4 regions of the Acetobacter persici genome follow, and region 1 is predicted to be linked to each of the others. Evidence: riboswitches for the same ligand, from Rfam matches in the RefSeq annotation. Region 1 holds a riboswitch; each other region holds the start of a gene.
What was found. A riboswitch is a leader RNA that binds a small molecule or an ion and turns the genes downstream of it on or off. The one in region 1 is predicted to bind cobalamin.
Positions count from the first base shown of each region.

Region 1 (7,299 bases):
GGTGATATCGCCAAAGTTGAGAATACGCCGCTTGATTTCCGCACACCGCACCGCATCGGGGAGCGACTGCGCAGCACCTTCAGCCAGATGCTTCAGGCGCGCGGGTATGACCAGAACTGGGTGCTCAACGCCCCAACCGGCACAGCACCCGGCCTTGCCGCCACCCTCACGGACCCGGCCAGCGGGCGCAGCCTGTCCGTATCTACCACGCAGCCCGGCCTTCAGGTTTATACGGGCAACAGTCTGGATGGCCGCTACGCCGGGCCGTCCGGCCAGACCTATCGCCAGACGGATGGTATTGCGCTGGAAACCCAGTTTTTCCCGGACTCCCCGCATCACCCCAACTTTCCCTCCACCGTGCTCAGACCGGGTGAGGATTTTGATCAGACCACGATTTTTGAGTTTGGGGCTGATCAGGGCTGACCTTTAAGGCCCGCAAAACTGCCTGCCGGACGCTGCCCGCTGGCACGGGCAGAGGGGGATTACACCTCCCTGATGCCCCATCCAGTGTTCTCTGCTCACTCTCTTCTGGCCGGGCCGGTTTCAACCCCATGCGCGCATTTTGTGAAATTTTATGAACAGAACACTCGTGAATTTGTCGTTGTTTATTATGAAGCCTGCCTGGCTTTTGTCAGCGGCTGGAATTTTATCCATAAAAACAATCCGGAAAAGCGTATTCCCCTTGGGAAAGACAACGAAGCCGTCACCAATGAAGATAGTGTCTTCCTCTACGGATACAGCAAAAGCTTTCCACGCAATAAATTCGCTCTGGCGTGCTGCACGCTCATGAATATGCGCTCAAGGAAAATCCATAAAGTGCCACGGTTTATTTAAGGTCAACGCCCGACATCACTCTGGCAAACCCGCGCACCAAAAGCCCTGAGCCTGAAAAACCCTCTCTGCACCGTTCCGGACACCTGATATCCCGTTCCGGTACAGAAAGCCATTTTTCTAAAACCGTCAGGGCTGAGCAGGCGCTTCCAGAGGCGTAATCCGCACCAGAATATACGGTCGCTCCTGCATATCCTTTCCGTTATGGAAGTCCGGCAGGCGCGCCCACTGGCCGACTGTCAGCAGGATGGAGTTCCCATCAAACGCCATACTGTCCGGCGCAATCAGGCGGGCATCCTGCGCCACGAGGGACAGGCTGCCATCCGGCGCACGGCGCACAACCGCGTGCCGCTCAATATCCGTCACATACAGGCTGCCGTCAGGGGCGGTAATCATCCCGTCCATAATGCCGACTTCCCCTTCATCCTTTACCGCAGCCTCTAACGTGGCCTCAGTGGCATTCGGGTCTGCCAGCACAGCGGTTGGGGCGCTGTAAAGGCGGCGGGAGGAGAGCGGAGACCAGTAAAGCCGGGTGGAATCCGCACTCAGCGCCACGCCATCCACACCGCCCTGCGGCACGGTCGGATGTTCCGCATCATAGCGGCCAAGACGCCCGTCGGCTTCCATCACAAAACCCGGTATGGGGCTGACGGACACCGTTTCTTTCAGAATGCGCCGTGCCTGTCCGCTGGCCAGATCGACTACCAGCAAAGCCGGGTGTGTGGTCTGGGATGTATCACTGATAAAAGCCGTGCCCGCGCTGCCATGTGTAAGGTCAACGCGCACATCATTCACATGGCTGTCTGGCCGCACCGCTGGCGCAGTCAGGGCGTAGCGACGGATAATCCTGTTTGTCTTCGGGTCAATATGCAGCAGGGCCGGTTTTGCTCTGGCTTTGCTGCCAGCCCGAACGCCCTCATCCAGCAGCCAGAGCTGACCATTGGCATCGACCGTCATGCCAAGTGGCGAGAGGATTTTGCTCTGTGCGGCCGCACTGGGGAACGGCGTCAGGTGCCCCGGTGCCCACGTGACCAGCACCGGGCCTTTATGCCGCTGGGCGCTGGTGGGCAGGGAAAGCACAACCCGCCCATCTGGCAGACGGGCAATACCGGACGCCTGCACGGTGGGGAAGCGGTCCGCGACCGTCACATTTCCGCTGGTAGTCCAGTTATGCACGGTGCTGTCTTCCGCCAGTGCCGTGCCGGAGACGCTGGCACAGAGCAGACCCGTCATCAGGCCGGTCCGCGCCCACACGCCAAGCCTGCGGCGCCGGGGCTGGGGCTGGGGCTGGGGGGATGCTAGCTGTGCTTCGGGGCGATGCGTGAGCATAAGGAATGCCTTTCTGAAATGCGTCTTAACCTGTGCGCTCATTCTACCGCATGACGCAAAAAAGGCCATTGCCACGGGAGCGTACCCCCGCCGCAATGGCCTTCCGGCACACAAAACCGCATGCAGGATCAGTAATTCAGCGTAAAGCCGCCATATCCGGCCCGACCCGGCTGGAGGTAGCCCACCGGGTTTTCATACTGCCGGTTCAGCAGGTTATCAGCCCGCGCAAAAACCGAGATATAGCGGTTGATTTTGTAATTCGCGGTCAGATCAATGGTAAAATATCCATGCCCTTTTGCGCAGGTCGCGCAAAAGTTTTCTCCCACCAGAGGATAATCCCGCCAGCCGCTGGTATAGAGAATATTACCAGACAGGGTGAAATCCTTCACCGGAGACCATGTGGTATTGAAGTTGAACTTATGCTGCGGGCGGCGCTGCAACAGCGCGTCACTATCCGTATCCCGCGCGTGGGTCCATGTGTAATTCAGCGCAAAACTGAGTGTGTCCAGTGCCTTCCAGTCCAGAAATGCCTCCACCCCATACATGCGCGCATGCCCAACATTGCCGAAGGAATAGATATAATCCCCCCACGCACTCCCTGCAGCAGGCATGACGTAAGCAGAAGACTGGATCAGGTTCCGCACCTTGTTGTCATACCATGTGGCGCCAAAACGCAGTTTGTCATGCAGCAGTTTCTGCTCAACACCGACATCATAGCCAATCATGGTTTCGGCTTTCAGGTTGGCGTTGCCTTCTTCCGCCCAGCCAGCGCCGCGCTGATTGACAAAAAGCTGATATAGCGAGGGTGCATGAAAGCCCGACCCGGCACTGGCTTTGATGATGGTGCCCGTATTGGGCACATGGATGGCGGGAGCCACACGCCATGTCACATGGTTGCCGTAGCGGGAATTGGCATCATACCGCACGTTGGCTGCACCATAGAGAACACGGTTCCAGTTGCCTTCATACTGCCCGTACCCCGCCGTGGTATCCATGCCTGCGGTGGTGTGCACTGGCTCGGTCGGGTCATCCGTCGCGACATTGATGCCATCATGAAAATGCTCGGCACCCACAAGAACCGTCCCGAATTTCCGCAGATCAACCGTGCCATGCCAGTCCACTTTCAGGCGTGTGGAACGGTAATAATCCGGGTCTGTCATGGCAGGATCACCATCCGCGTACAACCCGTCCTGCATGTACCGGCGGCGGTTGGTCATGTAGCCAAGCCCCAGAACCTGATCAAACCGCCCGCCAAAGGAGGAAAGATGCGCCGTGCCGCGCACCACGGCCTCGTTCTGGGTATTCTGGTCCCGGATCAGCTGGTCCCCGTTATAGGGCGTATAAACCTGATCATACGCTGTAAAGGTATGATAGTTGGCCTGTATCAGCCGTGCTGTCAGACCCAGATCAAAATTATGCGTGACATCATAACCCAGTTTGACGTTAGCGCTGCGGTTATCATTCCGGTCCCCCGCGCGGCGCTGGGCCCGGTTGGCCCCATTATACCGCTCAATATAGCGCGGAATTTCATGAAACCCATCCGTGCGGTAATGAGAGAGCACAACATTATAGTGGAAGCGCCCGCTGCTGCCTGATGCCCCGAAGGCCTGATTGAACGTGCCATAAGACCCACCTTCAATCCGCACAAACGGTTTAAAGCGCCCCTGCCCTTGCTTTGTGTTGATATCAATCACACCCGCCATGGCATCCGCGCCATACAGGCCGCTCTGGGGGCCGCGCAAGATTTCAATGGAGCCAATGCCGTCCGTTACAAACTGCCCGGCATCAAACGCGTTGCTGGCGGAACTGCCGTCATTGATGTCCATGCCATCAATCCGCACCTTCACATCATTGGCGTTTGCCCCGCGCATAAAGATGGAGGTTGTTCCGCCAAATCCGCCAGACCGCACCACATTCAGCCCCGGCTGCCGCGCCAGAATATCCGGCAGGGTGCGGCGCTGCTGGGTGGCAATCTGCTCCTCCGTCACCACCGTCACGCTGGACCCGACATCATCCGCCCGTATGGGTCTGCGCAGCGCACTGACCGTCACCACCTCCGGCAATCCCTGAGACGGGCTCAGTGAGACAAGCGTGCGGCCCGTCGGTGCGAGCGCCGCGACAGACTGCCCCGGCATTGCAGGAACTGTGTTGTCCGTTGCGGTCCGTCCGGTGGCGCGGCTTTTCAGATGGCTGCCCGAAGCTGCGGCTTTATGCGTAAAAGGTTTGCCAGAACGCGCATTGGTCGCGGAAGAGGCGGCGGCCTGTGCGCCAGCCACAGACAGTCCGGTGACAGCCAGAATGGTGGAGGTGGTCAGCGCGCAACGAAAAAAACTCATTTTAACTCGTATCCTGTGGTCAGCCGTTGCCACAGGAAAACGTGCTCCGCCTGCTCATGCGGCAAAGGCCGGAGCAAAACTCAGTCACGCACGCCAGCACACCCCGGCTGGCGTCTCCTGATTGCAACCACGTGCCGGATGGCAGGTCTCCTGGCTTGCGGCACTTTGACTGAGCCTTCCCTTCCCGGAGAATCGTCTGCTCCAGTGGGCCGGACGCGGTACGTCCGGGCAGCCTCAGCCCTGCCGCTTACAGTTGCGGGGACAGCCCGGGACTAAGGCCAGCACGGCCCGCACCCGGTTCCCTTTTCATCCCCCGTTGCAGGGGAAACCATCACACGGGTGTCATATCGCGTTGCCCGGTCGAGTCAATTACCCGGTGCAACAGTGCTGCCACAGGGCAACACGCAACGCCAAAATCGCAAAAACACATCAGCCTCCCACCCGGCAATGTCCCCCAAGACAGGCACAAAAAAACGCGGCCCTCCGAAGAAGGCCGCGTTCCTGATCATCTGAAACTCCGGGAAGGAGGGATCAGACGGAGTAGTACATTTCAAACTCAACCGGGTGCGGCGTGTGTTCAAAGCGATACACGTCTTCCCACTTGATGGCGATGTAGCTGTCGATCTGGTCTTTGGTGAACACGCCACCAGCCAGCAGGAACTCATAATCCGCAGACAGAGCTTCCAGCGCTTCACGCAGGGACCCGGCAACCGTCGGGATCTGCTTCAGTTCTTCCGGCGGCAGGTCATACAGATCCTTGTCCATGGCGTCGCCCGGGTGGATCTTGTTCTTGATGCCGTCAATGCCGGCCATCAGCATGGCGGAGAAGGCCAGATACGGGTTGGCCGTCGGGTCCGGGAAGCGGACTTCAACGCGCTTGGCTTTGGGGTTGGTGGCATACGGAATACGGCAGGACGCAGAGCGGTTGCGCGCAGAGTAGGCCAGCAGCACCGGAGCTTCAAAACCCGGAATCAGGCGCTTGTAGGAGTTGGTGGACGGGTTGGTGAAGGCGTTCAGCGCCTTGGCATGTTTGATGATACCGCCGATGTAATACAGGGCGGTATCGGACAGGTCCGCATAGCCATTGCCTGCAAACGTCGGCTTGCCGTCTTTCCAGATGGACTGGTGCACATGCATGCCGGACCCGTTATCGCCATAGATCGGCTTGGGCATAAACGTGGCGGTCTTGCCGTAGGAATGAGCGACGTTGTGCACGCAGTATTTGTAGATCTGCATGAAATCGGCAGAGCGGACCAGCGTGTCGAACTTGGTGCCCAGTTCGTGCTGGGACTGTGCGACTTCATGGTGCTGCTTTTCAATCGGCAGACCCATTTCACCCATGGTGGCGAGCATTTCTGCGCGCAGGTCGTTTTCGCTATCCACCGGCGGCACGGGGAAGTAGCCACCCTTCACGCCCGGACGATGGCCCATATTGCCTTCCGGGTAATCCTTCAGGGAGGCGCCGGGTCCTTCGATGCTGTCGAGCTGATATTTGCCGAAGTTCGGGCCCGTGCCAAAGCGCACGTTATCGAAGATAAAGAATTCAGCTTCCGGACCAAAGAAGGCGGTATCACCAAGCCCAGAGGACTTCAGATACTGCTCAGCCAGTTTGGCGGTGGAGCGCGGGTCACGGTTATAGGGCTGGCCTGTGGACGGCTCAATGATGTCACAGAACAGGATCAGCTGCGGGCGCGCCGTAAACGGGTCCATCACAGCGGTTTCCGGGTCCGGCAGCAGAACCATGTCACTTTCGTTAATGGCTTTCCACCCAGCGATGGAAGAACCGTCGAACATGAAGCCCTCGGTAAAGGTGTCTTCTTCAATCGTGGTGACATACTGCGTGGTGTGGTGCCACTTGCCGCGCGGATCCGTGAAACGCAGATCGACAAACTCGACCGAGTTTTCCTGGATCAGGTCAAAAACCTTAGCAATCGCTGCGGCTTTGCTGTCACCCGCAGTGGTCGTTTTCTTCACCATATGTCTTCACCTACAACCTGTTGCGCACCACACTCTTGCGGCACGTCTAGGATTATAAAACTCGCGTCCGCCGCCGGGCGGCCCCGCACCGGGGCACCTCAGATAGCGTCTTCCCCTCTTTCCCCCGTGCGGATTCGCACCACATCTTCCACCGGGAGAATAAAGATCTTGCCGTCCCCGATTCGTCCGGTCCGGGCAGCAGCGGAAATGGCTTCCACCGCGCGCTCCACCAGACTGGCAGGGCAGACAACCTCAATTTTCATCTTGGGCAGAAAATCAACAATATATTCCGCGCCACGATAAAGCTCCGTGTGCCCTTTCTGCCGCCCGAAGCCCTTGGCTTCGATCACGGTAATGCCTTGCAGGCCGAGTTCGTGAAGGGCTTCCTTCACCTCGTCCAGCTTGAACGGCTTGATTATGGCCTCGATCTTTCTCATGTCACGTCATCAATATTCTGGTGCTGCACTCAACAAGAGGGGGTTCTTTCTGCGCGCAACCTGCCCATGGGGCATCCCGGGGGGCATGAAGACTCAGAGCGAACAGCCCCAAACTTGCACGGGTTGGCCGCGCGGGCAATCGGGCTTGTGCGAAATATAACGATCCAGCACCAATCTCCCCTCTTTTCTCACGCCGCAAGGCCGTGCCACTCTGCGCGCCACTTTCGCTTTTTTTCGCCACCCTTCCCCCGGCAACTCCCAGGATTTACGGCCATGACCAAACCGCTCAACCGGCAGATTGCCGCCCTGCCCACCACCATTTTTACCGTCATGTCTGAGCTGGCCCGCGCGCATGACGCCATCAATCTCGGGCAGGGCTTCCCGGATAC
Region 1 covers NZ_JAERKU010000002.1:121,625-128,923, reverse strand. Annotated here, with positions in the region: gene JK199_RS02745 (aldose epimerase family protein) at 1-423, shown strand, start outside; gene JK199_RS02740 (hypothetical protein) at 565-834, shown strand; gene JK199_RS02735 (L-dopachrome tautomerase-related protein) at 961-2,064, opposite strand; gene JK199_RS02730 (TonB-dependent receptor plug domain-containing protein) at 2,289-4,496, opposite strand; cobalamin riboswitch at 4,620-4,844, opposite strand; gene glnA (type I glutamate--ammonia ligase) at 5,028-6,473, opposite strand; gene JK199_RS02720 (P-II family nitrogen regulator) at 6,572-6,910, opposite strand; gene JK199_RS02715 (aminotransferase) at 7,184-7,299, shown strand, end outside.

Region 2 (7,299 bases), on a different contig from region 1:
CTCCGCGGCTTCCCGACGGCTGGCAACGGCCTGCACCACCTGATCAAACAGGGCAATCTGGTCTGGAAAGGCATCCCGGAACAGGCCGGAAATACGCAACGTGACATCCACCCGCGGGCGGTTGAGCACGGGTAGCGGAATGATTTCAAACCCGCTGACATGCCCGGTGCCTGCGGCGCGCTGCACCGTGACCCCCATCAGCCGGAGTGCGAGGGCCATATCCTCCCCGCCGGTGCGCATGCTGGCTGAGCCCCACAAATCCATGACCAGATGGGTCAGCGGTTCCCCCTGCTCCTGCATATGCCGGGTGAGCAGCAGTTTTTCCATTTTTTCAGCCAGCACCATGGCGGAGGGCGTTGGCAGCGCACGCGGGTCCAGCGTGAAGAGGTTGCGCCCGGTGGGCAGCACATCCAGCCGCCCGCGCGTGGGCGCACCGGCGGGACCGGGGGTGACAAACCGGCCCGCAAGAGCCGCGAGAAGCGCCTGCGCTTCCGCCGGGCCGCTCTGGCGGATGCGGTCGGTAATGGTCTGGAACAGGGGGGCGGTCTGCTCTGTCGGACGCGGGTCCATCTGCCCGGAAAGACCCTGCGCACTGTCTGGCTGTGGCGTGCCAGCCTGTGGGGAACAGGCCTGAAGAATTGTCTGAGCGAGGGTCTCGGCCTCGGGCGCGGTCTGGCCAAAAATATGCAGGCCGTCACGGATTTGCAGATCTTTCACATCACACAGATACGCATCCAGACGGGCGAGGGCTTCGGCCTCATCCTCCTCACCGGGGCGGACACCACTTTCTGAAAGCACGCCGGTCCGGGCGGCTTTTTCCAGAATCTCCTTGCGGAGTAATGCACCACGGCGCGGGTCCAGACCATCGGCCTCCGCATATTCATCAATCAGCCGTTCCAGCGTCTGCATTTCGGGCGAAAGGTCAGCCTGCCGGACCGGAGGCGTCATGTGGCCAATGGTCACGGCCCCGAGCCGCCGTCTGGCCGTGGCGGCCTCACCCGGATTATTGACAATAAACGGGTAAATAACGGGCAAAGACCCCGTCAGCACCGCAGGCGCGCAGGCGGCGGAAAGGGCTGCGGCCTTGCCCGGCAGCCATTCCAGCGTGCCATGCGTGCCCAGATGCACCAGCGCGTCCAGCCGCCGCACGCTGCGCAGCCACAGGTAAAACGCCACATAAGCGTGGCAGGGCGGGATATCCGGGTCATGATACCGGGCTTTCCGGTCGGCCTGACGCCCCCGGTCCGGCTGCACGGCAAGCGTCAGATGCCCCAGTTCCAGCGCGCGCAGATGGAACGCGCCTTCCTGCACGCATGGGTCCTGCTCCGGCGCACCCCATGCCTGCGTGACGGACGCCATAAACCCGGCATCCAGCTCCGCCGCCAGCGCATGGTATGTGGGAAGGCTTATCAGCGGGCGGGGGGCCGTCTGGGCCAGCAGAGTTACGAGGGTTTGTGCGTCTGGCAAAGGCGCTGGCCCGGTCTGATAGCCTTCCGCCCGCAGCAGAGCGAGGATGGAGGCCAGACTGGCAAACCCGTCCAGCCCGACGGCATGAGCCACATGCCCCGTCTCCCGCGCAAGCCCGGCCCCCGGATAATCTGAGAGGATAATGCCAACCCGCTTCTGCTCCGGGGCCAGATGCCGCAGGCGTGCCCATGCCAGCCCCCGCGCCACGGTATGCCGGATACCGGGCAGATAAGGTGTGCGGGCCGCAGGCAGGCCGGGCGGCGCGTCCTGCCGGAAGGAAATGGGGAGTGTTGCGATGCTGCCATCCAGTTCCGGCAGCACAGCCTGCATGGCGAGGTCCGACCGGGAGAGACCGCGCGGGCTGCGCCCCCATACCTCCTGTGTCGCCCCCGGCTGGAGCAGTTGCAGGATGGGCGCCCCGGCAACCGTCAGTGGGGAGTGCCCCTGCGGGGTTCTGGAAGAAAACAGGGTCGCGTTGAGGACAATATCTGGCTGGAAGTTTTTCAGCGCATCGGCAACGCCGCTTGCAACAGCAGGGTCTTTAAGAGATGTAACAAACAGCATCTCCACCCCGCAGCCCTGTGCGGCAAGGGCATCCGCCAGCGCGTCCAGCGCGGCGATATCCCCCACCATCAGATGGGCGCGGTAGAAAATCAGTGAGGCCCGCAGCGTGTGGCCTTCTGGCAGAGGAACAGAATCCTGACTGAGTGTTGCTGCACCGGCTGTTTTAAGGTCCGTGCGTGCTGCAACTGTGCGGTACACTCCCCACGGTGGCAGAGATTCCGGCTGTGCGCCATCATCCGCGTGTTGCCCGGCGAGGCTGGCCATCAGGCGCAGGGCATGCTCCATATTGTGAGCACCGCCATACTGGAAAAACCCGTTCAGTCGCCTGCGTATTTCACCCGACACGGTGGAGAGCTCCGCCAGACGGCTATCATCCGACAGCGGGGCACCGGCACCCGGCTGTGGCCGGGCTTCTCCGGGGAGCAGAGCCAGCGGGATATGGTGCGCCCGGCACCATGCCGCGAGTTCCTCAGCGCCATAGCGCCAGTAATCCAGCCCGCCGAGCAGCCGCACCACCACACAACGGGCCTGCGCCAGTGTGGTCTCCAGATACAGATCGACCGACATGGGGTGCCGTAGCCGGGCGAGGCTGGTGACCTGAAGAGAGGGCAGCGTCTCCCCCTCCCCGCGCGGACCGACCTTCAGCCGTGCCTGTGCGTGCAGCAGGCCGAGCAGGTCACTTTCCGTAAAGGACAGGACAACAAGCTCCGCCGGAGGCAGGCCGAGGTCTTCCGCCACGTCCTGCTCATCCAGCGTCCGGCTGTCCCGCACAAGAAGGTGCATGGGGGCTGGCCGCCTGCTTAACCGGCGGACGTTGCGGACGGATCTGCCGCCAGCGCCGCCGTAATGGCGGCCTCATCCAGCCCCTTCTGCCCGATGACCACAATACGCCCGGTGCGGGCCTCCTGCGGGGTCAGGGGGCGGTCAAACTCATGCCGGAAGCGGGTGCCAACACCCTGCACAGCCAGCCGCATGGGCTTGCCCTGCACACTGGCAAAGCCTTTCATGCGCAGGACGTCATACCGGGCCGCCACATCCTGCAACAGGGTCAGGAAGCGTTCGACGGAAAGCTGTTCCGGTACGGTGACGACGAAACTTTCAAAATCATCATGCTCATGCTCGCCATCTTCCGCATCATGGTGCGACGGACGGGACTGGAGATCAGCCTCAGCTTCCGCCCCCAGACCCAGCAGCACGGCGGGGTCCACCTTGCCATCCTGCGCGCGGATAATACGCACCGGGCGCGGACAGAGGGTTCTGATCTCTGCTTCCACCGCATCAAGCTGTGCGGCATCCAGCAGGTCCGTCTTGTTCAGAACAATCAGATCCGCCGCGTTAAGCTGGTCTTCAAACACTTCCGCCAGAGGGTTGTCATGATCCAGTGAGGGATCGGCCTCGCGCTGTTTTGCCACGGCCTCTGGATCATCCGCAAAGCGGCCGGAGGCGACGGCGGGCGCATCCAGCACAGTGATGACGCCATCCACCGTCATGCGGCTGCGCACGGTGGGCCAGCCAAAGGCTTTGAGCAGCGGCTTGGGCAGGGCAAGGCCGGAGGTTTCAATCACCACATGTTCCGGCGGGTCGGCCCGGTCCAGCAGGGCTTCCATCGTGGGCAGGAAATCATCCGCCACGGTGCAGCACAGGCAGCCATTGGTGAGTTCCACAATATCATCCTCCCGGCAGCCTTCTACGCCGCAGCCGCGCAGGATTTCTCCATCAATGCCCAGAGAGCCGAATTCATTGACCACAACGGCAATACGGTGGCCCTGCGCTTTTTGCAGGATATGGCGCAGGAGCGTGGTTTTCCCCGCCCCCAGAAAGCCTGTGATGATGGTGACGGGAACGCGGGTGGATGCGGTCATGACGGCTCCTGTTCAGAGACTGTGGCCTCAGGGTAGAGGGTAGCGGGCACGCGGCCCAGAATCATATCAGAAAGAGAGGCCGGGCGGCGGGACGGCATAACCGTCCCTTTGGCCGAGGCGGCATAGAGCCGCGCATAGGCCAGAAGATCTTCCGCCTTTTCCGGCCCAAGATGGCCGAGCAGCCATGTCCAGCGGCCCGGCATGGCAATGGCCGCCGTACACCCACGGTCACACGAGGCCAGACAGGCGACGGGACGCAGCGTGACGGGGCAGTCCTGTTGTGAGGCCTCCAGCAGGGCCGTCAGGCGGTCCAGCAACTGTGCGCCCGGAGGGTGATCCATGCCGGGGCCGCCGCGCCGGCAGGTGGTGCAGACATGCAGCACCGGGCCTTCCGCCACGGCAGGCGGCGCGTGGGAGGACGGGGCGGAATGCGGAACAGACGCAGGCATAAAAAATTCCCGATCAGGCGCCGCTCCGGGAAGATGCGGCCCTTAAACGGAGTGCATGCACAGTGCTCCTGCTGGCACAGGAGTGATGCGCCAGCCCAGCGCACCCTCGCCTTCCGGGCACCCCGCCGGACACGACACCTCAGACAGCCGCCCGCCCTGAAAGGGCAGCGCGGATGATGGCAGGTCTCCTGGCTTGTGTCGTGCAGGTCTGCGCGGAATAAACCTTGCAGCCGCGGGTCCGGCTGCCTTCCCGGCCCCCTTACCGGAGCCGGTGGCATGGACCTGCCCGCCAGAGGCGGCAGGCCCATAGCGGACCATGCAATCACTTACAGTTGCGGGGGCAGCGACGGCCTTGCAGCGGATGCTGCGCACCGGTCTTCCCTTTTCATCCCTCGCGGGACACCATCATGCGGCAAGCATCGCATAATACCGGTATTTTTCAAGCCGTAAGCCGGGCGCTTTATGAGCAGACCTGTTCTGCCGCCTCTTCGTCCTCATGCTCGGCCAGCCTGACGGGAAAGGCATTGCCGCTCAGCACCACTACCAGCATGGCCACACAGCACAGCGCCACAGAAACAGGCACCAGAACCGCAACGCCATACGCGGACAGAAGCTGCCCCCCAAGGGCCGAGCCAAGCAGAATACCGATATTGCTGGTGCTGTTGACCGCCGCCCCCGCTGTATCCGCCGAGGTGGCGCGGGTGCGGATCGCCCCGGACATGATGAACGGAATGATGCAGGCATAGGCCGCGCACCAGAGGCAGACAACCGCCACACTCTCCCAGCCCGGCACCAGCGTCCCGCCCAGCAGCGCAATCGCGCACGCCATGACCACCCCGGCGCCGAGCATCCCCACACGCGGGCAGCGATCCACCATCAGGCCGGAGGCCCAGAGGCCGGACAACCCCAGAACCCCGATAACCAGCAAGGCCAGACTTACAGACTGCTCGGGCAGGCCATGCGCCATCAGCACCGGAGCGATATAGGTGTACACAACATTATGGGCGAGGAAGAACATGGCGTTTGCCGCCACAACCCACCCGAAGGCGCGCACAGCCTCACGCGGGGCCTTGTACGGCCCGGATGGACGCCCCGCCGGTTTGACAACCGGCGGCAGGCAGACGGCAATCAGCACCGTCAGAAACGCTGCCAGCCCCGCCACAACCAGCATCGCGATGCGCCAGCCTGCAAAATGCCCCAGCGCCGCAGCCCCCGGCACCCCCAGAACGCCCCCCATGGAGGCCCCGCCAAACACAAAGGAGATGGCCCGGCCTGTCAGTTTTTTGGGCACCAGATGGGCGGCATAGGCTGACACAATGGACATAAGCAGCGCATGCGCGCCGCCGCCGAGGGTGCGGCCCAGGCACAGCACAGCAAAAGTGGGCGCAAAGGCTGCTATCAGGTTGGACAGCACATACCCTGCCAGCGCCACAAGAATCAGGCGCTTCCGCTCCACCCGTGCGGTGAGAACCGTCAGCGGCACAGCCGCAACGGCCACAATCAGCGCATACGCCGTGACTGCCAGCCCGATATGGCCGGTGCTGGTGTGGAAAGTACGGGCCATCTCCAGCATGAGCGCAACCGGAGCCATCTCACTGGTGATGGCTGTAAAGGTTGCGGCACACAGGGCGACGAGGCCAATCCGTGTTGAAACAGACAAGGAACCGAACACAGCTTTCCCCTTAACCCCGGATCTCTTCAAAGGGTGGTGTGCATAGCGTATTTTCTGGAAAAGCGCGCCCGGAAAAGCACTGCGTCTGATAACGCAGCAGTCTGCTGAGGGCGAGAGCGCGCAGACAAGAGCGGGCTGGCAGAACAGGCCGGGCGCTGAGAAAAACGCCCGGCCTGCCAGAGGGGTTTGTGACTCCCCCCTTATTGCCCCTTGGCCGGCGGATTCACCGGCTTGCTGTCACCCCGCAGGTTTTTGACCTGCTCCGGCGTGACGTGGTGATCCCCGGAGCCGAAGGTGGCGGTCACGTAGTTCACCAGTGCGGCAATTTCCGCATCGCTCAGGCGCTGCACGTTGGACTGACCATCAAAGCCCGGCATGAAGGCATGTTCCTTGCCCGCCGTGCGATCCACCCCTTTCAGGATGGTCATGATCAGGTTGTCCGGACGGCCTGCGCCTACGGTGGAGTTGGCAAACAGGGAGGGCACATAATGGTCCTGCGTGCCAGCCCCGTCCCGCCCGTGGCAGGCCGCGCAGTTGGCATCATAGATGTGCGGGCCATCCATTTCCGCCAGATCATCAATCCGCTGCGGGCCTTTGGTGCGGATATCCGGCTCGTTCACCGCCTTGCCAAACGCATCACGCGCGGTGTGGTCGGCCTCATCCTCCATCGGGGCAACCTTGAGGATAAAGGCGGCCAGTGCGTGCAGGTCCGTATCCGTCAGGTGGCTCGTGCTGTGCTCCACGGCTTCCGCCATGGGACCTGCGGCCTGCGCACGGCCCGCCACATGCCCGGTGCGCAGATACGCCACCAGATCATCCTCGCTCCACGAGCCGATGCCGCCGGTTTTGCTGGAGGTGATGTTGGGCGCGTACCATGCGCCAAGGGACGTCCCGGCCAGATAATGGTCCTGCTTTTCACTCAGCATAAAGTTACGCGGGGTGTGGCAGGTGCCGCAATGCTCCAGCGCGTTGGCCAGATAACGGCCCCGGCGAAGCGGGTCATACGTGCTGGAATCCCCGGTTTCCGGCGTTTCCTTACTGGCGATGAAGTTCCACGCCATCATGGCCGGGCGGATACTGGCCGGGAAGGACAGATTTGTCTCTTCCTGCGCTTCCGCCACCGGTTTGACCGCATGCATGAACCACGCATACAGGGCTTTTACGTCCTGATCCGTCATGCCCGCGTAAGACACGTACGGCATGACCGGATACAGATAGGAGCCATCCTTGCGCACGCCATGCCGCACGGCGTTTTCAAAATCCGCTTCCGTATACCGGCCAATTC
Region 2 covers NZ_JAERKU010000005.1:91,097-98,395, forward strand. Annotated here, with positions in the region: gene cobN (cobaltochelatase subunit CobN) at 1-2,814, opposite strand, end outside; gene cobW (cobalamin biosynthesis protein CobW) at 2,832-3,893, opposite strand; gene JK199_RS07935 (DUF1636 family protein) at 3,890-4,342, opposite strand; cobalamin riboswitch at 4,504-4,764, opposite strand; gene JK199_RS07940 (MFS transporter) at 4,803-6,014, opposite strand; gene JK199_RS07945 (c-type cytochrome) at 6,215-7,299, opposite strand, start outside.
Region 2: another riboswitch for cobalamin. It lies ahead of JK199_RS07935 (DUF1636 family protein); the one in region 1 lies ahead of JK199_RS02730 (TonB-dependent receptor plug domain-containing protein).

Region 3 (7,299 bases), on a different contig from region 1:
AGAAACAAAATTGCGTTTATCACAAGTCTCCGCTGGTTTTTTATCTCACAAAAGTAGTTTAATAAATTACACAAAATGATGTTTTTTATTAAATTTGCATTAGAAAAACCAAATGGTTAACAGCGCAAAACTTTTTTTTGATTGCGTATGCTGTGTTGTTATTATTATACCGATGGAATACATTGAAAGAATGCCGTTTTTACTCATTTTTTTATTATTTATTGTAAAAATCATATATTGTTAAAATAAATTTCAAAAAACCAAAAAAAATAAAATAATATTGTTTCATATCTGATCTTATCTGGTTTGCGGGTATGCATTAATATGCTGCTTTCCTCTTCCTCTATTTGCCTTTCCTTTCCAGATTTTGTTTCTTTAGGATTGGTAATGTTAAAACAAAAATTTCAGGCGCATACAAAATAAATATAAAAAATTTTATATTTATAGGTCTATTTTTCAAATTTTCTGAAAGTTTTTCATGTCAGATTATCTGTATTAATATAATACTTTAAGTGGATCATTGACGTTATTGTGGGGGAACGCTGCTAACCTCGACAATTGCGAGCTGTGTCGAAAATACAGGCAACATGCCCGCTTCCATACAAATTTGAAAAATAAAGGGAAAAAATATAGTTTTTCTATAAATTAAGGATAAGAAAAAGACATATTTTCGCCTTATTCGTGCGTTGGCACAGCATGTTTATCTGAAAAGTTCTGAAAAAAATAAACAGTTGATTGCTGACAACTTTTAGTCGTTTGACGCGTGTCTCCCAAAGTAATTAAATTGTTAATAGAAAATATACGTATGTTTCTCGAGGCTTTTTTTTGGTTTTTTGCTGAATCCTTCAAGGAGTAAGGGGCTATGAGTTACGTTTCGAGTGGAATACTGTATGTTACGGACCGTGTTACGGGTGACGGCCCTCCGGGTAATTTTTATACCAGCGCATATTCTTCTGTGGTGGTCTTATCTGGCGGGATCAATTCGCCTGCTTCTGTTAGTGCAGGCGGAAAAGTTACCGTCACCAGCGGCGGAAGATTAGAAGGTAGTACTGTCATTTCCTCAGGTGGTTCTATTGTTTTACAGAGTGGATCTCTTATAAGTTACGCCTCGGCTACACCTGTCACTATACAAAGTGGCGGCACCCTGACCATTGAGAATGGTGCACAACAATATACCGGTACAGATTATATCCTGTCCGGCGGAACGATCATTGCCAGCAAAGAGATTGCCGCGCACACATGGTCTACTGCGGGTGGCACGGTCATCCTGCAATCCGGCGCCACTGATACTGAAAATAATCTTGTCGCAGGTAGCGCCAGCATCATTGTGAGTTCTGGCGCCACTCTTTCAAACGTAACTCTTCAGTCTGGTAACGCTCTGGTTGTTAACAGTGGGGGAACGCTTGTTCAGGGAACCATCAATTCAGGTACAACAGCAGTCTTTTCTGCCGGTGCGACAGAATCTGCAACGCTCAATGGCGGTACGATCAGCGCCTATAACTCTCCGCCAGTATTTGACTGGGGGACGAGTGGCGGAACGCTGATTCTAAAAAGCGGCGCGGTAGATACAGGTGAGACTCCTCAGGCTGGCGCGGCCATCATTGTTGTCGAATCAGGCGCTACTCTTTCAAATGCCAAGCTGAGTTCAGGTAATACTCTGGGCATCAGTGCCGGGGGACAGGTTCTGAGCGCTGTTGTCTCCTCCGGCGCCGGCGTTGGGGTGGCGGGGTCTCTTGAGAGTGGGACAGTTGTCAGCGGCGGTACCATATATGTCGGCGGCGCGACCGGCGTTGCAGAAAACACCACTGTAAATGGGGGTGTTCTGTCAGCGCAGTCTGGTGCGACGCTCAATTCTGCAACCATCAGTGCATCGTCCGGTAACACCTCGCTGAACGTCATTGTTGACAGTGGCGCTACAATGTCTGCGGCTACGTTTGAAGCCTGGAGTCTCGGGCGCGTCATGGCCGGTGGTTCTGCCGTTAACACGGTAATTGACAGCCGTGGTGGTCTGGGTTTGCAGGGATCTGCAACAGGTACTACCATCAATACCAGTGGTGTTCTTGATATCGCCTCTGGTGGGCACGCAGATAATAATACGGTCACAGCGGGCGGCGAAGTTTATGTAGAATCTGGTGGCACACTGGGTGATACAAGCGTCGCCAGCACAGGTCTTGTCACTGTCAGTAACGGTGGCGTCCTCTCCGGCGTTATTACCCTTCAGGCCGGAGGCTCTGCGACCCTGTGGAACAATGCTGGTGGCACTGTTGTCCTCCCGACTGATGCGAACCACGGCCTGACGATTTCCGGTCTGGAAAATGGTGGGACTGTCAGCACCGTCATCAGCGGCTTTAGTGGTACTGCCCCCGGGAATTCTGACAGTATTGATCTGGCAGGTGTTTCTGCGGACGGGGTGTCCTATGCCTACCCGTCAGATGATCAGGTCGTGATCACGCTGGCTAACAAAGAGACCATTACCCTCAACATTCCCGGTGTTAAAGCAACGGGCTTCGAGCTGGTCAGCAATGGCAACGGTGGGGCTCTGGGTGAAGTCTGCTTCCTTTCCGGCACTATGATTAAAACCCCGGCTGGGGAAGTCGCCGTTGAAACCCTCCGTCTTGGCGATGAAGTCACGGCGTATGTGGACGGTTCTCTGCAATCCCGCCGCATTGTCTGGGCCGGTAAGGCCCATGCTGAAGTGCGCACTCATCTGGCGGACGATCAGGCAGGATATCCGGTGCGCATTTGCAAAGACGCTATTGTTGAAGGCGTGCCGTATAAGGATATGCTCATTACCCCGGAACATTGCCTGTTTTTCTCAGGGCGCTTTGTCCCGGTTCGTATGCTGGTGAATGGCGCTTCCATTTTCTATGATACGTCCATCACGTCCTATGACTATTTCCATGTAGAAACGGAACAGCATTCCGTTCTGATGGCCGATGGCATGTTGACAGAAAGCTATCTGGATACAGGGAACCGCCGGACGTTCTCTCAGTCTGGTTCTGTTGTGGCTCTCGGTGGCACACCGCAGGACTGGGCGACGGACGCGGCTGTTCCGCTGAGCGTGGATCGTGCCTTTGTAGAGCCGCTGTTCCATAAGCTGGCAGGCCGGGCAGAAAATGTGTCTGACCGTCAGGTACCCGACAAATCTACTATGACAACCAATCCGGAGCTGCATCTGATCACCCAAACGGGTGCTATCGTTCGTCCGGTATCTCAAAAAGACGGACAATATCGCTTCATGCTGCCGCCGGGCGTCGCATCTGTTGAGATCGTCTCCCGCGCCAGCCGCCCGAGTGATGTGATTGGTCCGTTTGTGGATGATCGCCGTATGCTGGGTGTCGCCATTGGAAAAATCCATCTGATGACAGCCAATAAGACGACCAGGATCACCGCACATCTTGAGCAGGACAAACTGGCTGGCTGGTATGCCGCAGAGGCAGATTATGCCTGGACCAGTGGCCATGCTCACCTGCCGCTGCCGCTTATGATCAGGCGCTCAATGAGCCTGCTGACGCTGAATGTCTGCGCGGCCGGCCCTTACCAGCAGACAGATGCCACGCCGGAGCCAGAAACTGCCGCTCACTCTGCCTGAGCCGTCGTAAAAACTGAGTCTTAAGAGAGAATACCGGGGCCATCCTGTACAGCACAGGATGGCCCCGGAATTTTTTTACCTGCACGCTGTCATGTCGTTTGAGAACCTCGGTGCTGAACGAGTGTCTCACCTCTTCGCACGGAATTCGTTACTCACTCTTCCCCAGCCACGCCCGCGCCTCTCCTCCCGGATAGGCTTTGGTATGCAGGTTCAGGTAAACACGCCCGTCCTGCAGGTCACGTTCTGTCTCGCTGCTCAGCATCACGCTGCCACTCAGCGGGCTTTTATAGGGGCCATGCACTGTCACCATTGCTGGCGCGTCCTTGCCGGGCAGGGCAGGGCCATGCAGATGGGCCATGGTCACCGGGCCGGTCAGGCCGTCCCATGTCACGGTGTAGCGCAGCACATGCGCTCCGGGGTAATACAGCGCCATCACTTTGCCCTGCATGTGGGCGGGCGCGCCATGCTCAGGGGCCAGAGTGCCGGAAAACAGCATACTGCGCTGGGCGTGTGCCGGAGCAGCCGCCATACCAGCGCCAAGCAGGCCGGCAGCCAGCACCAGACTTAAAACCGGTTTGCGGGGCAGGGTCATCACGGCAACGTCCTCATTCCGTTAGAAAACGCGCAGCACCCGAAAAAACGGGCACCGCCACAGCTTCAAAACGTCTCAGAGGAAAGACCGTTGCTTCCGCTCACAAAACGTGAGCGGTTATTCAAAATCCCGCATCACGCCTTCACGGTCAGGCAGGCGGTCCGGTGTGCGGCTAAAATGGACGCGGGGCTGCGTGCCGTCCGCTTTCATTTTCTGGCGCAATGTTGCCAGCCACCGCTCCGTAGCAGCCTCCCGCAACGTGAGGGCCGGGGCAGTTTCGGGTGCGGGGCTGGAAGACTGAGGCATCATCGTGCTCACAAGGCAGAAAGATTTCAGACGCCCTCTTCCTATACGCTTCGGCCCCTCGCACGGTGTGACGTTTTTTTGAAATCACCATCCCCCAACCCTTGACCGGCCCGGAACCCATCCCCTACCTCTGCGGCTGTCGAAGGTCTCGCGCAAGCGAGTGAAAAGGGAACGCTGAAGAATCCGGCCGGGCCATCAGTCCGGGGTTCAGGCAGCGGCTGCCCCCGCAACTGTAAACGGTGCGCTGATGCCTCACGCCACTGGCCCAAAAGGCTGGGAAGGCGCATCAGATCCCCCTCCGTGAGCCAGGAGACCTGCCTTCGTCGCTCAGTCATGATAGCCGGACGGGGTGCGCCGGATATCGGGGAACAGGTATGGTCCACGTCGTGTTTCCGCGTCCTGCCGGGCGCGGGCGCTCTCCGTTTGTCGTCGCGCTGCTCTGCGCCTCCGCTTTCACCACCCTCACGGCACAGGCGGCCCACCGCGCAAAACCCGGCGGAGGGACTGCCAGACGCACCGCGACAACCACAGGCCCGCACGCCCCCCAGACCGGCGTTCGTCCTGCTTCCGCTCAACGCCAGCGCGCGACGTCCGGCACCCCCTCTGCGGACCGCCGTCCCCCGGTCTCCGCCCAGAAGCTCCTCGGCCACAAAACGGCTGACGCCCACGGGGAAGAACATCTTCAGGTGATCGCCTCCCACACAGACCCGATTGGCCGCGCGCTCACCGCCAGTCAGGGCAGCATTACTGCCAAAGAACTCCGCCTGCGCCCGGTGTATCGCGTGGGCCAGTTGCTGGAATCCGTGCCCGGTCTGGTTGTCACGGCCCATTCGGGCGAGGGCAAAGCCAACCAGTATCTGCTGCGTGGCTTCAATCTTGATCACGGCACAGACCTCGCCAGTTTTGTGGATGATATGCCGGTGAATGAACCCACCCACGCGCACGGGCAGGGCTATACGGACGTCAATTTCCTCATGCCCGAACTTGCGCAGGGGATCGACTACACCAAAGGCCCGTTTTACGCGGATGTGGGGGATTTTGGCGTCGTCGGGTCCGACCATATCCGCCTGACGGATGATCTGCGCGGGCAGGCCACCGGCAGCCTCGGCACGCTGGGGGACCAGCATGCCTTTATTGGCGATACAGCCCATTTCAAAAATGGCGATAAGCTGCTTGGCGCTTTCTCGCTCGACCATCTCAATGGCCCGTGGGCGCATCCGGATAATTTCCGGGGCATCAAATCCGCTGCCCGCTACACCCACACAACAGAACACACCAAATTCAACCTGACTGGCCTGTATTACCGGGGCCTGTGGAACAACACGACAGATCAGCCACTGGAAGCCTATCAGAAAGGCCTGATCAGCCGTTACGGCTCTCTCGACCCAAGTGATGGCGGCTATTCAGAACGGTTCAGCGTCTCCGCCCATCACGTTCTGCATCAGGATAACTGGCAGCTTAAAACGTCCCTCTATGTTGTGCATAGCCGCCTGACATTATGGAATGATTTCAGTCATTACCTGAATGACCCCATCAACGGGGATCAGGAACAGCAGGATGAAACCCGCACCACCTTTGGTGGCACGTCCGCCTATCAGCGGCATGATACGGTGCTGCACCGTGCAACAGACACCACTTTTGGCGTACAGGGCCGCTGGGACAGTATTTATATTGACCGCCGCCACACCCACCAGCGGAAAGTCCTGCCGGACTGCCCGGACAGCAGCGTGCCCACAGGCCGGTATGTCTGTAATGCCGATACAGTATCTCAGGGCAATGTCGGCCTGTTTGGCCAGAATATTACGCACTGGCTGCCCTGGCTGCGCACTGTTGTCGGCCTGCGCGGGGATTATTACGGCGGTTCAGACCACAGTCTTGTTTCCGGCTATAACGGCAAGGTGCATCAGTGGCTTTTCCAGCCCAAGGGCAGCCTGATTTTTGGCCCGTGGTATAAAACGGAGTTTTATATCAGCGCAGGGCAGGGCTACCATTCTAACGATATCCGTGCCGTGCTGGGTACCGTCCCGACCGACGGCATTGCCAACGGGGCCATCGCCACGCCCTTCATGACACGCGCCACCAGTGAAGAACTGGGCGTGCGCACCAATATCATCCCAAAACTGAATTTACAGGCAGCCTTTTTCCGGATCGATTTTAGCTCGGAACTGACATATGATGCGGATGAAGGCGTGAATGACGCCGGCGCCCCCAGCCGCAGGCAGGGGTTTGAACTCTCCGGCCAGTATCACCCGCTATCCTGGCTGGAGCTGAATGCAGATATCGCCTCAACCCATGCCCGTTATTTTACCGGCAATCCCGGTGTGTATGGTCTGCCGGGGCTGTATGTGGCCAATGCCCCCAATTTTATCGGCTCGTTCGGCCTGCTGGCGGACCACCCCTGCGGCATCTTTGGTGGCGTGCAGTTCCGCTGGCTCGGCTCCTATCCGTTGATTGAAGATAACTCCATGCGCTCACACGGCTATAAGGAAGTGAATCTGGATGTCGGCTACCACATCACAAAATACCTTCAGGTGCAGGCCAGTCTCTATAACCTGACCAACACCCACGCCTCTGCCTCCCAGTATGCTTATGATTACCGCCTGACCCCCACATCCCCGGTTGAAACAGGCTCCACCTATCATCCTCTGGAACCTCGCTCCGCCCGCTTCTCCGTTACGGCGAATTTCTAAAAATCTATTGGAGTGTTTGAGGAAAGCTGTTCTGCATCCACTCCTCCGCCGCCCGTAACGCCGCATCCGGGTCAGCCTGCACGTCATCCGGCTGCACTGGCCCCTCATAGCATTGCCCT
Region 3 covers NZ_JAERKU010000005.1:17,645-24,943, reverse strand. Annotated here, with positions in the region: gene JK199_RS07620 (Hint domain-containing protein) at 863-3,592, shown strand; gene JK199_RS07615 (CHRD domain-containing protein) at 3,741-4,184, opposite strand; gene JK199_RS07610 (hypothetical protein) at 4,302-4,502, opposite strand; cobalamin riboswitch at 4,617-4,826, shown strand; gene JK199_RS07605 (TonB-dependent receptor) at 4,877-7,180, shown strand; gene JK199_RS07600 (S41 family peptidase) at 7,185-7,299, opposite strand, start outside.
Region 3: another riboswitch for cobalamin. It lies ahead of JK199_RS07605 (TonB-dependent receptor); the one in region 1 lies ahead of JK199_RS02730 (TonB-dependent receptor plug domain-containing protein).

Region 4 (7,299 bases), on a different contig from region 1:
GTCATGCTCAAAGCAGGAATCTGGCAGGCCAGACGCCAGAGGCAGACTAAACGTGCGTTTATCCGGCACACTTTCCAGCGCAAGCAGGGACAGCCGCCCCGGCGTGCCGGGCACCCCCTCTCGCGCCACAAAGTCATAACGCCGCTCGGCCGAGCCACCCAATGCTTCCAGACCATGGCAGAGCGTTCGCCCAAAACCTTCTTCCGTGAGCCATGCAGCGACGTGTGCCGGAGACTGTTCATCCGCGCACAGCACCAGCAGACGTGCGCCGGGTTGCAAAAATGGCCGCATCCGGTGCAGGGAGCGCCCGCAGAGGGAAATCACCCGGCAATCCTGCAAGGCCCAACCCAGCCGCGCACAAGCCAGAGAAACGCAGGATGGAGCAGGCAGACACAGCATCTCTTGCGGCGGCACATGCCGGGCAAGCGTTGCGCCAACGCCATAAAAAAACGGATCGCCCGAGGCCAGCACCACAACCGGTGAGCCACGGCGCGCCAGAACAGCATCTATGCCGTTTTGAAAAGGAGACGGCCAGACCAGCGTTTCTCCCTGAATCAGCTCAGCCGCCAGAGCAAGGTGCCGCGCGCCCCCTACAACATAGGGAGCCTGCGAGACCAGTGTGCGGGCGGCAGCACTCAGTCCCGCCACGCCCTCCTCCCCAATGCCAATCAGGGTCAGCCAGACCTCAGGCATCCACACCTCCAGTCTGTGCCAGTTTGTCTGTATGGCCGATGTCATTCGCCCGAAAATCCGGCTGAGACATCAGACATGCCTTCGGCAGACAGTTTGCGGCCTGTCCGCTCTCTTCGCTATGGAGAGACAAATAGCGCCCTTCAGGATACAGTGTTACATGTGCCCCTCCGCCCCAACCCCTTTGCCCGTGCTGATTCTGGGCGGCACAACGGAAGCCTCTGGCCTGTGCCGTCTGCTGGAGCATAATTCCGCCTTTACACCTACCCTCTCTCTGGCTGGCGTAACCAGTAACCCGCATCTGCCAGAGATGGCTGTCCGGCTTGGTGGTTTTGGCGGCCCAAACGGCCTGCGACACTGGCTGACGCAAAATGCCATTCAGGCCGTGATTGACGCCACACACCCGTTTGCCGCCACCATGAGCCAGCACGCCGCGACGGCCTGCGGGACCCTTGGCCTGCCACTGCTGCGTCTGGAGCGCCCGGCATGGAACCCTGTGCCGGGAGACACATGGCATTCTGTAACCAACCTGACTGCCGCTGCCAGCCTGCTGGCAGACCCGGCTGGTTTCGGGGAGCGCCCCCTGCGGGTTTTTCTGACAACAGGACGCAAGGAGGTCGCGCCCTTCTGCATGGCCCCGCAGCATACTTATCTGCTGCGCTCGATTGAACCGCCCGACCCAGCCACACTGCCCCCCAGTACGACTGTCCTTTCTGCTCGCGGACCGTTTGATTATGCTACGGAACGAGCGCTCATGAAGGCGCATCAGATTGCGTGTCTTGTCACTAAAAATTCTGGCGGCTCCGCAACCTTTCCAAAACTTGAAGCGGCGCGTGCTCTGGGGTGCCCGGTAATTATGATCGAGCGTCCGCCCCACCCGCCCTGCCCGCATGTTCAAACACCCGCGGAGGCTCTGCTCTGGCTCCAGACACATCAGGCTGCCTCGACCTTGCGCGACGTATAAAGCCACGCTCCACCGTCCGGGCGCGGGATCAGATGGCTGGCGGCACAGCCAATCAGCACCAATGTGCTCATATCCGCCCATGTAGCGTCCGCTTCTGCCAGTGTTGTCAGCCGCACAGCTTCATCCGCACGCCCAATGGCCCGCGCAAACGCGACAGGGACTGATCCGGGCAGGCAGGCACGTAAATGCTCAAGCGCTTCCCCCAACTGGGTCGGGCGCGCCTTGGAGCGCGGATTATAGAGCGCAATAACAAACCCCGCTTCCGCCGCCAGCGCCAGCCTGCGCAAAACAACTGGCCATGGCTTGAGATTATCGGAAAGGGACATCACACAGAAATCACCGCCCAGCGGTGCCCCAAGCCGGGCGGCAGCCGCAAGAACCGCGCTCACACCCGGCACAACCGTAATATCCAGCGCACGCCATGCCTGCGGGCCATGGTCCACAGCTTCAAACACTGCGCTGGCCATGCCGAACACCCCGGCATCTCCGCCGGAGACAACCGCGACATGCCGCCCCTGCATAGCCAGTTCCAGCGCATGCCGCGCCCGGTCCAACTCCTCCCGGTTATCCGAACAGTGCCGCACCACGGAGGCCGGCGCGTCCACCCGCTGCACATAGGGGCCGTATCCCACCAGATCCGTCGCACGGCTCAGCGCCTGATCCGCCTGCGGTGTGCGCTGGAGCGCATTCCCCGGACCAAGCCCGATAATGCTGACAGAACCCGTCATCGCACGCCCTTTCTGCCCGGCACCAGCGCCAGTGAAAAATAGGGCGCAGGCCCATCCTGTTCCGCAAATGGCAGGCAGCGTGCCTCCGGTTGCGTGCCACGCTCTACATAGACAGCATCCGGCAAACGGCCTGTCTGCTCCAGTGCTTTCCGCAATTTTGGCATATTCCGGCCAATCTTCATCACCACCGCCGCATCGGCCTTGTCCAGCCAGTGCACCAGAGCCTCTTCCGGCATGGTAGCAGGCAGAACACACAGAACATCATCCCCGTGCGTCATAGGCCTCGCCGCCTGAGACCAGCAACCGCTCATGGCGGAAATACCGGGCACAACTTGAGTTTCAAACCGAGTATGCAGACGGTCAAACAGATACATCGCGGACCCATACAGAAAAGGGTCCCCTTCACACAGCAGAGCGACGTCCCGCCCCTCTTCCAGAACCGCAGCAAGATCCTCCGCACAGCGATCATAAAACGCATGCATGTCGATATGGTAGCTTGGGTCTTTAACGGAAATTTCGGTGGTAAACGGATAAGCCAGCCGTATTTCCTGCGTTGTGGCAGCAATATGCGCGTGCGCGATGCGGCGCGCGTGCCCCTGTGTGTCATGCCGGCAGAAATAGGCCACAACCGGCACCCCTTGCAGGGTTTTAACAGCCCGCAGCGTCATCAGGTCCGGGTCTCCCGGCCCCACGCCCACCACATGCAGCGTTCCGCGCACCATTACTCCACCTCACTCGCCAGCGCATTGACAGCCGCCGCGGCCATGGCACTCCCCCCCAGCCGCCCCTGCACAACCAGCCATGGGATATCATGCCTTTTTGCAAGGGCCTCCTTGGATTCCGCCGCCCCGACAAAGCCGACCGGCAAACCAATTACAGCCGCAGGTTTTGGCGCACCGGCATCCAGCAGTTCCAGAAGATGGAACAGGGCTGTAGGCGCATTCCCGATTGCCACAACGGCCCCGGCCAGCTTTTCCCCCCACAAGTCCAGCGCTGCGGCAGACCGGGTGTTGCCAATCTGCCGCGCAAGGTCTGGCGTGCGCGCATCCCGCAGGGTGCACACCACGGCATTATCCGCAGGTAGACGCGCACGGGTAATGCCATGCGCCACCATCTCGGAATCACACAGAACAGCGCAGGATTTTTTAAGGGATTTTCTTGCGGAAGATACAAAATCCTCCGTCATCATCACGGATTGTGCTACATCGACCATGCCACAGGCATGAATAATACGAACAACAATCTGGGCCTGCTCGGTGGAAAAACCGCTTAAGTCAGCTTCTGCGCGAATGGTCGCAAAGGAGCGTTCATAAATGGCAGCGCCATCGCGGATATAATCATAAGGCTGCATTTTTAACATCTCCTTCAGACAGAACCTGTCTCACGACCTTTGCACCATCACATTCCGGCACAACGCAGACGGGTTGATCCCCCGCGCGTCCGTTCCGGATCACGCCATATCCCTCCGCCCCGGCAACCAGCGTGACTGTCGCACGCCCCGGATGCGCACAGCCTTTGGCACACCCGGAGACGTGCATCTCCATCCCCTCCGGCAAAAGCGGAGCCAGTTGCAGCGCCAGCCGCCCTGTGTCGGCGGAAGCCTGCCCACAGCCTGACGCACCAATGCAGGCATAGACCCGCAAGCGCGGATCACTTGGATGCATAACAAGCCCTGAAATTTCCGGCATTTTCCTTAATCCGCCAAAAATCAGGCTCCCCCACGGTGTCATGCGCAAAATGCCCTCACCGGTCTGCGCAACATCTGCACAGGCCCGCAGCGTTGCTGCCGTCAGACGCCCCAGCGGCGCAGCCACCGCATAAAGATGGCCTGTCAGATGTCCGGCCCTCTGAACCAACGCACGACCGTGCTGCCTCTCTGTTCTGGCAGCATGTACCCATGCAACCCCGATTTCTGCAAACAGTCTCTGGGCAATAGCAGGCCCCCGCAAAGGGCGCATGGCCTCATGGCATTTTATAAAAGCACCCGCCAATGCAAGAGCCGTCTGCACAGCCTCAGACAAACCCTGCGGCTCTGAGCGGGCCTCACCACAGACAACGCGCCAGCCTCCCCACTCAGAAGCCGGGTTTTGTACAGCCTGAAGCATGATATCAGCCTGCAAAGACCCAACGGGGAAAAAACCACCGCCATCGACGCAAAACCCGAATTTATCAGGCAAAGCTGAAAGAGCGGGAGAGCCGATCAACCCGGCCCTCAACGCCTCCGCACACAGCATCGTCTCCCCCGCACAGGCCGGGTCCACGCCCGCCAGAGGGGATATCTGAAGTGCGAGCCGCCGTTCAGCATCCGGGTCTGCCTGCCCGAGGCCCGCCGCTATCATCCGCTGCGGGAAAGCACGGGCCGCTTCCGGCGCGAACCCCCGCAACTGCACATTTCCCCGGTTGGTCAGGCTGATCTGCCCGTTGCCGTCCTGCTCCGCAACATTGGCCAGCAGATGCGCCTGCGCTGCGGTTATCCGGCCCAGCGGCGGGCGTACACGTACCAGCCAGCCATCCGCCGCCTGCATGGGGGCAAACAGACCTGGGCACCATCCCTTCACCACTGGGGCAGAAAACGCGGCAGACATGAACACCCTTCAGTCAACACACAGCACAAGGCCGCATGGGGGTGTTCATCACAAGGCCATCAGGACAAACCAGATAGTAGCGCGTTGACCCAACGCACCATCACGCTCCGGACACCCCGCCAGACATGACACTCAGCACAAAGATGGCAGGTCTCCTGGCTCATGACACAAAACCCCCGGCGCTCCGGCAGTTTTCGCCTGTTTCCGCCCTTCCCGGAGCACGCTCCAGTGGGTCAACACTCCCAAAAACAAGAGTGCGGAAAACACGCCTGATGTCACATACAGTTGCGGGGGCAGCGACGGCCAAGAAACAGAAGGGTTCTCACCGTACTTCCCTTTTCATCCCCTGACGGGAACCATCTGCCCTTTGTTAAGCAGGCTCTCTGGTGGTTGTCAAAACAGAGTGAACGCCCTGACACCCTTGAAAACGTCCCTCTATACTGCCAGTTCAAAACGGTCATCCGCGTTCACTCTTCACCCACACGGAGAACAGCTTCATGCAGTATCGTCAACTTGGCCGGTCTGGCCTGCGTCTTTCTGCCCTTACCCTTGGCACCATGACATTTGGAGGCAAAGGGGACTTTGCAAAGACGGGGAATACCGACACAGCCGGGGCGCGCCGCCTGATTGACCTGTGCCTGGATGCGGGCATCACCATGTTTGATACGGCGGATATCTATTCCTCCGGGGAATCCGAAACTATTCTGGGGGAAGCCCTGAAAGGGCGCTCGCAGGAAATTCTGGTCACGACCAAAGCCCGCTTCCGCACGCAGGACGGACCAAACGGGGCTGGTTCCTCCCGCCTGCATCTCATTACCGCGTGTGAGGCCAGCCTGAAGCGCCTCGGCCGCGACCATATTGATCTGTATTATCTGCATGAATGGGATGGTCAGACCCCACTGGATGAAACACTGGAAGCCCTTGATACGCTGACCCGTTCCGGAAAGATCCGCTATAGTGGGGTTTCCAATTTCTCCGCGTGGCATATGATGAAAGCGCTGTCCGTTGCTGAGCGCAACAGGCTGATCGCCCCGGTATCCCAGCAGATTTATTATTCACTTCAGGCACGCGATGCAGAGTATGAACTGCTGCCCGCGGCTGTGGATCAGGGGATTGGCGTGCAGGTCTGGAGCCCGCTGGCAGGGGGCCTGCTCTCCGGCAAATATCGCCGTAACCAGCCAACACCCGCAGGCCGTCAGCTTGAAAATTTTGGCGAACCCCCGGTGCATGACAAGGAAAAGCTTTTTGATATTGTGGAAGTGCTGCTTGCTATTGGGGAAGAGCATGGCGTTTCCGCAGCGCAGGTCGCTCTGGCATGGACCATGCATCGCCCGGCCATTACCTCCGTCATTGTGGGCGCCCGCACGGAAGAGCAGTTGAAAGACAACCTGAAAGCCGCGGAACTCACGCTGTCGGAAGACCAGCTCAACCGCCTTAATCAGGCCAGCCAGCCTCCCCTGCTCTATCCCTACTGGCATCAGGCGAGCACCGCGGCAGACCGGCTCAGCCCGGCAGACCGTGTGCTGCTGGAACCATTCCTGAAAACACAGTAAGACGGCCCAGGACGGACAGTGGATTTCCCGGCAATCGTGCACAGACCGGGTAGTCCTCTGTCCTGCGCTTTTACTGCAAACCGGGATGCGTCATGAAGCTTGTAAGAACCAGACAGGAACTGACCGAGATTGTCACTCAGTGGCATAAGGACGGGGAGACAATCGGACTGGTGCCCACCATGGGGTCTTTGCATGAAGGCCACTTGACACTGGTGCAGGCGCTGGACGGCAAAGCTACCCGGCGGATTGTGACGATTTTTGTCAACCCGATCCAGTTTAACAACCCGGATGATTTCCAGCTCTATCCGCGCGGTCTGGACGCGGATGAAGCCCTTCTGGCACAAACCGGCGTAGTGGATGTTCTGTACGCCCCGGATGAAACCCAGATTTACCCGCCCGGCTTCTGCACGCGCATTACTGTTTCCGGCCCGGACAAGATGCTGTGTGGCGGGGACCGCCCCGGCCATTTTGATGGCGTGGCAACAATCGTCACCAAGCTGTTCATGCAAACCCGTGCCGATATTGCCGCGTTTGGGGAAAAAGACTTCCAGCAGCTTTGCATTATCCGCCGGATGGTAACGGACCTGGACCTGCCCGTGACCATTCTGCCCGTGCCCACCGTGCGGGAAGCTGACCATCTGGCGCTATCCTCCCGCAACAGGCGGCTCACCGCTGCCCAGCGCCAGCAGGCCACCCATCTGCCACAGGCTTTGCAGGATTGCGTTGCCGCGCTGAAAGCCGGAAAACCCGTGGCCGCCACGCTGGAGCGCTGCACACAA
Region 4 covers NZ_JAERKU010000001.1:186,451-193,749, forward strand. Annotated here, with positions in the region: gene cbiE (precorrin-6y C5,15-methyltransferase (decarboxylating) subunit CbiE) at 1-693, opposite strand, end outside; gene JK199_RS00845 (cobalt-precorrin-6A reductase) at 851-1,654, shown strand; gene cobJ (precorrin-3B C(17)-methyltransferase) at 1,624-2,382, opposite strand; gene JK199_RS00855 (precorrin-2 C(20)-methyltransferase) at 2,379-3,104, opposite strand; gene JK199_RS00860 (precorrin-8X methylmutase) at 3,104-3,733, opposite strand; gene cobG (precorrin-3B synthase) at 3,720-4,967, opposite strand; cobalamin riboswitch at 5,096-5,343, opposite strand; gene JK199_RS00870 (aldo/keto reductase) at 5,465-6,520, shown strand; gene panC (pantoate--beta-alanine ligase) at 6,613-7,299, shown strand, end outside.
Region 4: another riboswitch for cobalamin. It lies ahead of cobG (precorrin-3B synthase); the one in region 1 lies ahead of JK199_RS02730 (TonB-dependent receptor plug domain-containing protein).